2 linked regions of the Flavivirga eckloniae genome follow. The protein of the gene in region 2 interacts with the protein of the main gene of each other region in a pairwise test. Links are inferred from orthologs where the notes say so. Each region holds a gene or a part of one and is shown on either strand. Other genes may lie near its edges.

Evidence for each region.
Region 1: the proteins of ruvA (region 2) and ruvC interact in binary tests that used the Escherichia coli proteins (3 or more experiments, as listed by UniProt). The link is inferred for Flavivirga eckloniae from one-to-one orthologs.

The regions. Positions count from the first base shown.
Region 1 is NZ_CP025791.1:3,897,762-3,901,215, reverse strand. Bases 1-2,922 are described here. They hold ruvC (crossover junction endodeoxyribonuclease RuvC), read right to left. Parts: upstream 1,777-2,922; coding sequence 1,225-1,776; downstream 1-1,224. Other genes in these bases: C1H87_RS16110 (lysylphosphatidylglycerol synthase domain-containing protein), read left to right, coding at 2,451-2,922; C1H87_RS16115 (outer membrane beta-barrel protein), read right to left, coding at 1,769-2,413; hemW (radical SAM family heme chaperone HemW), read right to left, coding at 1-1,018. In the rest of the region: more of C1H87_RS16110, read left to right, coding at 2,923-3,419; C1H87_RS16105 (glycosyltransferase), read left to right, coding at 3,422-3,454.
Region 2 is NZ_CP025791.1:2,271,431-2,275,380, forward strand. The notes cover bases 585-3,470. They hold ruvA (Holliday junction branch migration protein RuvA), read right to left. Parts: upstream 2,376-3,470; coding sequence 1,794-2,375; downstream 585-1,793. Other genes in these bases: sov (T9SS outer membrane translocon Sov/SprA), read right to left, coding at 585-1,713; C1H87_RS09350 (NADP-dependent malic enzyme), read right to left, coding at 2,425-3,470. Also shown: more of sov, read right to left, coding at 1-584; more of C1H87_RS09350, read right to left, coding at 3,471-3,950. UniProt on the Escherichia coli protein: The RuvA-RuvB-RuvC complex processes Holliday junction (HJ) DNA during genetic recombination and DNA repair.

The DNA.
Region 1 (3,454 bases), 1.6 Mb from region 2 along the record:
TTTCTGTAGATGTTTTTAAATGGAGAAGATAATCGTTTCCAAAACTCTGTTCTATTTTATTTAAAGACACGCCCCAAATGGTTCGCAACCCCGTCATGATGTATTCGTTATACTGATCTTCCTTAGAAAGTGTTTCTAGTGTGCTAGGCAATTCGTTATTTTGAATTGCTTCTATATATTTTGAGTTGTTCGACACATTCCAGCTTCGTTGATTTCCGTTAAATGAATGTGCAGAAGGCCCTATGCCTAGATATGGTTTACCTTGCCAATAACTGGTATTGTGTTTAGAGAAATAATTAGGTTTTCCAAAATTTGAAATCTCATAATGCACATAGCCTTGTTCGTTAGTTTTATCTACTAAATGATTAAAATGCTCAAGAGCCAAAGCTTCATCAATTGGCGGATAATTTCCCTTTTTTATAAAAGCATCTAGTGCTGTTTTGGGTTCAACTGTAAGTGCATAGCTAGATATATGATTAACACCATAACCAAAAGCCATTTCAAGATTTTTATTCCATTTTTCCAAACTCATATTGGGAATCCCGTAAATGAGATCGATTGTAATGTTATCGAAATATTCCGTGGCTACTTTTAAGCATGTCTTGGCTTCTTCGGCATTATGTGCACGGTTCATGTTTTTTAAATCGTCTTCAAAAAAAGACTGAATGCCAATACTAAGTCGGTTTATTCCAGCAGCTCTGTATTTCTCAAAAATGTTATCGGTTAAATCGTCGGGATTCGCTTCTAAAGTGATTTCGGGATTATTAATTACCGAATAGTTTTTATAAACCGAATCTATTAATAACTGCAATTCGTTATCTGTTAATAAACTCGGGGTGCCTCCCCCAAAATAAATGGTTTCTATTTTATGATTTACCAATACTTCTTTTCTCAATTCCAATTCCTTTATTAAGGCGTGAACCAATGCATCCTTCTTCTTTAAAGACGTTGAGAAATGAAAGTCGCAATAAAAACATGCTTGTTTACAAAATGGTATGTGGATGTATATGCCTGACATTTTTTGGTATTCAGTGTTCAGTGTTCAGTGTTCAGTGTTCAGTGTTCAGTGTTCAGTGTTCAGTGTTCAGTGTTCAGTGTTCAGTAATAAAGGTATTTTTCTTGAGCTACGATTTAAATTTTATTATAAATCTTTATTAAAAACTTAGTAACCTCAAATGATTTATGTAAATACTGCAAACTGCCAATGCTTACTGGGAACTAAAACTAACCAAGCTTATCAGGATTCTGTTTTACAAAAGCACCCCACCCTGTGTAATTTTTGCCAACACTAACCTTGCCTGAGTTGTAAAAATGACAAACTGCTGCAGCTAAACCGTCTGTGGCATCCAAATTTTTAGGTAATGTTTTTAAACCTAAAAGACTTTGCAGCATTTTGGCTACCTGTTCTTTGCTTGCGCTTCCGTTGCCTGTTATGGCCATTTTAATCTTTTTAGGAAGATATTCCGTAATTGGTATCTCCCTACTTAAGCCCGCTGCCATAGCAACGCCCTGGGCTCTACCCAGTTTTAGCATACTTTGTACGTTTTTACCAAAAAAGGGAGCTTCAATAGCAATTTCGTCCGGATTATGTGTATCGATGAGTTCTATCGTGCGCTCGAAAATGAGTTTTAATTTTAAGTAATGATCGTTGTATTTTTTTAAATCAAGTTCATTTAGTTGTAAAAACTGCATGTTTTTACCAACGACTTTTATGAGTCCGAAACCCATAATGGTTGTACCGGGGTCAATACCTAAAATAATTCTTTCCTTAGTCATATTGATCGCAATAATAACAACCACTAAGTGATATTGAGGCTCCTATAGTTAGTGTTACAAGGTTTCCGTTAAAGGATCCGTACCCATCTGTTACGGGAGAAAAATCCTTTAAAAATCCATGAACATATGCAAGATCGGCATAGATGGACAGTTTATCGGAAATACCATGATGAAATTCTATTCCGGCCATCGCATTCATAAACGAGGTTTTATTTTGCGTAAAATTCCCCAAAGGGCTTACATTTGAATATCCTGGTCCTGCATGTACAAATACTCCCGTACGTTGCGATAGGTTAAACATTCTATTTGCATTATATACTAATTGCAAATTAACACGAGTGTAATTAAGCTTAAATTCTGATGCTTCACTTTTATTAGACATTCTATTAAACCCATAATCCAATTTTGCTCCTAGTGCCTGCCTGAACATATATTGAACTCCTACATTTACTGAGGGGAAATTAATTGTTTTTCCTTCAAAGCCTGTAACGAATCCATCCTCGGTCGGGCTGTTTAATCCTAAAGCAAATTGGGCTTTAAATGTACTGGTGTTTCCTTGAGAAGAGGAAACAAAACAAATAAATATTAAAGCAATTGCACAAAAAGCTTTTTTATATGTTTTTAAATTTGAGGTCATGATGTAAATAATTTAATTTGCACTCTTAACTTGGTATATGACTTATACGCTACCGTACAAAACTAAACAATTCTTTTTTGGGCTTATTAAATTAAGTATTGTAATCGGTGCTTTTTATTTTATTTACCGTAAGTTAATGCATAATCCAGAACTGGATTTTAATGCTTTTATTGGGTTTTTATCAAAAAAAGATGCTTTTTCGATTAAAAACATGCTTTTTCTACTTTTTTTGACATTTTTAAATTTGTTTTTTGAAATTATAAAATGGCAAAAGTTAGTCGATCCTATTAAAAAAATAAGTTTAAAAAATGCTTTCGAACAAAGTTTGGGTTCTTTAACCGCTTCGTTATTCACACCAAATAGAATTGGCGAATATGGCGCTAAAGCCATTTATTACACAGCTAATTACAGAAAACGTATCGTTCTGATTAATTTACTGGGAAATGTATCACAAATGTGTATCACAACTATTTTTGGATGTATTGGTTTTTGCTTCTTTATAGTGAAGCACCAAATTGATATTAATTATTATAAGCTGGCTCAATTTCTTTTAATCGCCCTACTTATTATTGGTTTAATAGGATTTGGTATGCAAAAAACAAAACTCACTGTTAAGGGATTTTCCATAAAAAAAATCAAACATTTTATTTTAGAATTTCCTAAAAAAAATATGGCACTGGCTTTACTTTTATCCTTGCTGCGCTATATGGTGTTTTCTTTTCAATTTTACTTTCTATTACAACTTTTCGGAATTGATATATCGTATCTTGAGGCCATGACTGTTATAACGTCCATGTACTTATTAGCATCAATAATACCGTCCATTTTCATATTCGATGTTGTTATTAAAGGTAGTGTTGCCATTTATTTATTTGGTATTGTAGGGATTAACGAGATTGCTGTTTTGAGTACCATCACTCTTATGTGGTTGTTGAATTTTGTTTTACCTAGCATTATTGGCAGCTACTTTGTAATTAATTTTAACTTGCCTAAAGCCGATAATTAATTATGGTTTTAATAAGCATAATCGTTACATTAAGT
Region 2 (3,950 bases):
GGGTGTTATAAAATTTAATGGTGAGGCTTCGTTGTAAAAAATATTAAGTTTAAAATCGTCTGGACTTAAATTGAAAGCTCCAGAATCGTAGATATTCTTCATCATTAAATCCCAAATCGGTTGTTCTACACTGGTAATACTACTTTTTAATAGTTTTAAAACCAAGTTAGTATTTACAACCTGGGTTACCTGTCCTGTATTGTTTGTGGTTACATCGGTAGCATCTACACCATCGTTAGCAAATTCCCCTACCTGATATACTTTTCCGGCAACGGTATACTGAAACGCAACTGCTAAAACCTCATCGTTATTTAAACGCTGATTTAATGATATATATCCTAACTCTGAGTTTAAGGTATATTCTTGACCGCTTATTAATTTTCTGGCGTTTTCCAGCTTGGCATAATCTGAACCTTCACTAACTGCACCTGATTGTGATCCAAAACCTTGCTGGGCTGTTGCTATATCCCTAATAGCTTCAGTCAAAATAGACCCCGAACCAATAGTAGTAGGATTAAATCTATTATTACCATTATCTGGGAATACATTAGAGTTGGTTATAAAACCATTTGGTATCGGATCCAATAGTATATGATCATTGGCCTGATTTGCAGGGTCGTAAAACGATTCTCCTAAATCTTGAAGCGCTACAATGTTTCTAACATTTTCGGTTCTATTACTTCTGTTAGTTATCCAAACTTCGAGTCTTGTTATTTGTAACCCTTTATTATTTATAAATGGATAGTTTTTCAAGGATTCGTCGTAAGTATCCCTAAAATATTGTGCTAAAAAGAAGTGTCTGTTTTCGTCATAGTCTCTAACGAATAAATCGAATTCTTCTAGGGTACCCCCTCCTTGCGCTACAACTGTATTAGATTGTGATTTTTGTTCGGAAAAAACTCCTGTAAAAGTTGTTTTTCCAAACTGTAATTCTGCCTTTACACCAAATAAACTTTGTGCTCCTGTAATTAACGAGCTATTTAGAGGCATACTTACATTACCTATTTCTATTTTTCGAATGATATCATCTTCTGTAGGTGTATATTCTAATTTAACAAGATTCTGAAAATCGAACGTTGATTCTGTATCGAAATTTGCTGTTACTTGTAGTCGTGTACCAACTTTCCCCAGCATACTTAAACTAATTCGCTGGTCGAAATCGGGAGTAAGGTTACTTCTGTTTCTTGGTGAAAATGATGGATTATCTTGTTTTGAAAACAAGAGTCCTAAATCTATTTCTACAGATCCTTGTGGAATGACTTCTATTGTATTTCCTCCAAAAATGGATTCAAATAAACCCGATTTCACATAAAACTCTGGCAACAGGTTTTTTCGTTCGTCTTTGGAATCACCTTTTTTACCATCAAAGGCATCAATTTTTTCTTTGTAATAGGACTTTAAATTTTCTTTAGCTACTAAATCGTAATACTCTTTTGGTGTTAAGATAATCGGGTATTTAAGATCGAAGTTCCCTATCTTTTCTGTATAGATGTATCGGTTTGTTTCGGGATCGTAAGTATATTTAGATTCTACACTGTTAGGCTTAGGTGTTTTTAAACGCCCCACATTATATCCTGTTTTAACCGAATCTTGAACAGGTTCTTGAGACCATGCTCCTACTGAGAAAAGTAGTGCTAAAATTAAAAAAGCATTTTGGCTTTTTTTAAGGTAACTTGCGGTAAATATTCCATTTAGACCGAAGTCGAAATACATAGAAGTGCTCAACACTGATTGTTTAGCACGACGATTTTTAATTAGTTTATAAAATTTAAAGTTGGTTTTATTCAAATCTATTATAAATTTTTCAAAGCCTGTTTTATAATGGTTTCCACATCGGCATCTGGTTGCACGACTATAATTTTATCTACAACACGTTCTGCCTGTTTTTTTGCAAAACCAAGGACTTCTAAAGCAGATAACGCTTCATCTTTATTGGTATTGCCCTGAGAAACGGAAACTTCGTCAATATCATAAATCTTTAAGATTTTATCTTTTAAATCTATAATAACGCGCTGGGCTGTTTTGGCTCCAATTCCTTTTATAGATTGAATTAAAGCAACATCGTTAGAAGCTATTCCTTCTCGTACTTGTTTTGGTGTTAATGAAGATAGCATCGTACGTGCCGTACTTGCTCCAATACCACTTACGGAAATGAGCAGCCTGAAAATCTCCCTTTCTGCTAACGATGAAAATCCATAAAGCGTATGCGAATCTTCCTTAACTTGAAGATGAGTAAAGAGCTTTAAATTTTCATTATCAGGAATTTGAGAAAATGTATGTAATGAAATGTTTAGCATATAGCCTACTCCATTACATTCAAGAACAACATGTGTTGGATTTTTTTCAGTGAGTTTTCCTTGAATATGTGTTATCATGTATATTGTTCGTTAACCGACCAAATGTAATAAATTTATTCACACTAAATTACTTCCTGTCAGCATTTTCTAACTCCCACTTTTCTTTATTCTGTGCATCAATCACGGCAATGGCTGCCATATTCACTATTTCATCAACGCTGGCTCCTAATTGTAAAATGTGCGCAGGCTTTTTTAACCCCATCATAATAGGTCCAATAGAGTCGGCTTCGTGCAATTCCTTTAACAATTTATAAGTAATATTTGCTGAATCCAGATTTGGAAAAACCAATGCATTTACTTTTTTACCTACCAGTTTAGAAAACGGAAACTTCTCCCGAAGCATCTCATCGTTTAATGCAAAATCTGTTTGCAACTCCCCATCTACATTCATATCTGGAAAATGACGATGTAAATAAGAAACAGCCTCTCTAATTTTAGAGGACATCGGGTGATCTGAAGAACCAAAATTCGAATACGATACCATGGCCAATACGGGATCTAAACCAAACATCTTGATGACTTTAGCGGTCATCTGGGTAATCTTTGCTAAATCCTTGGCTCCCGGATCAATATTTATTGAGGTATCGCTTAAAAATAGCGGCCCTCTTTTTGTCATCATTAAATTGGTAGTGGCTATACGTGTTACACCATGTACCATTCCTATAAGTTCCAATATAGGTTTTACCACAGTTGGGTAATTCCGGGAATATCCAGAAATAAGCGCATCGGCATCTCCTTCGTTCACCATCATAGCTGCGAAGTAGTTACGTTCTCTCATTAAACGCTGTGCCGAGTAATAAGTAACCCCTCTACGTTTACGCTGTTCCCAATACACTTTGGCATACTTGTTTTTACGCGGGTTCTCTTCTTCTGTTTTTGGGTCAATAATAGGAATATCAGCATCAAAGTCTATTTCTGCCTTAAGAGATTCTATGGTTTCTTTTCTACCTAAAAGTATTGGGTGTGCGATGCCTTCCTCATAAACTATTTGAGCTGCTTTTAAAACATCCAATTGATCTGCTTCTGCAAACACAACACGTTTTGGGTCTAGCTTGGCTCTGTTAAGAAGTAATCTTACTAACTTATTATCAGATCCCAATCGTTCCAACAACTCATCTTTATACTTTTCCCAATCGGCAATAGGCTGCTGGGCCACTCCAGTATCCATTGCGGCTTTAGCCACCGCTGGAGGTATTTCGGCAATAAGTCGAGGGTCGAAAGGTTTTGGTATTATATAGTTGTTACCAAATGTGAGTTTGGTTTCTCCGTAGGCTATATTAACCTGTTCCGGAACTGGCTCTTTAGCCAATTTAGCTAATGCTTTAACAGCAGCCATTTTCATGGCTTCGTTAATTTTTGTAGCACGAACATCTAAAGCTCCTCTAAATATAAATGGAAACCCTAATACGTTGTTTACCTGATTAGGATGATCGCTACGACCTGTTGCCATTATAATATCTTTACGAGTTGCAACAGCTACATCGTATTTAATTTCCGGATCTGGATTGGCCATAGCAAAAACAATTGGGTTTTTGGCCATAGCTAACAACATATCTGGCGACACGATATTCGCCATTGAAAGTCCGATAAAAA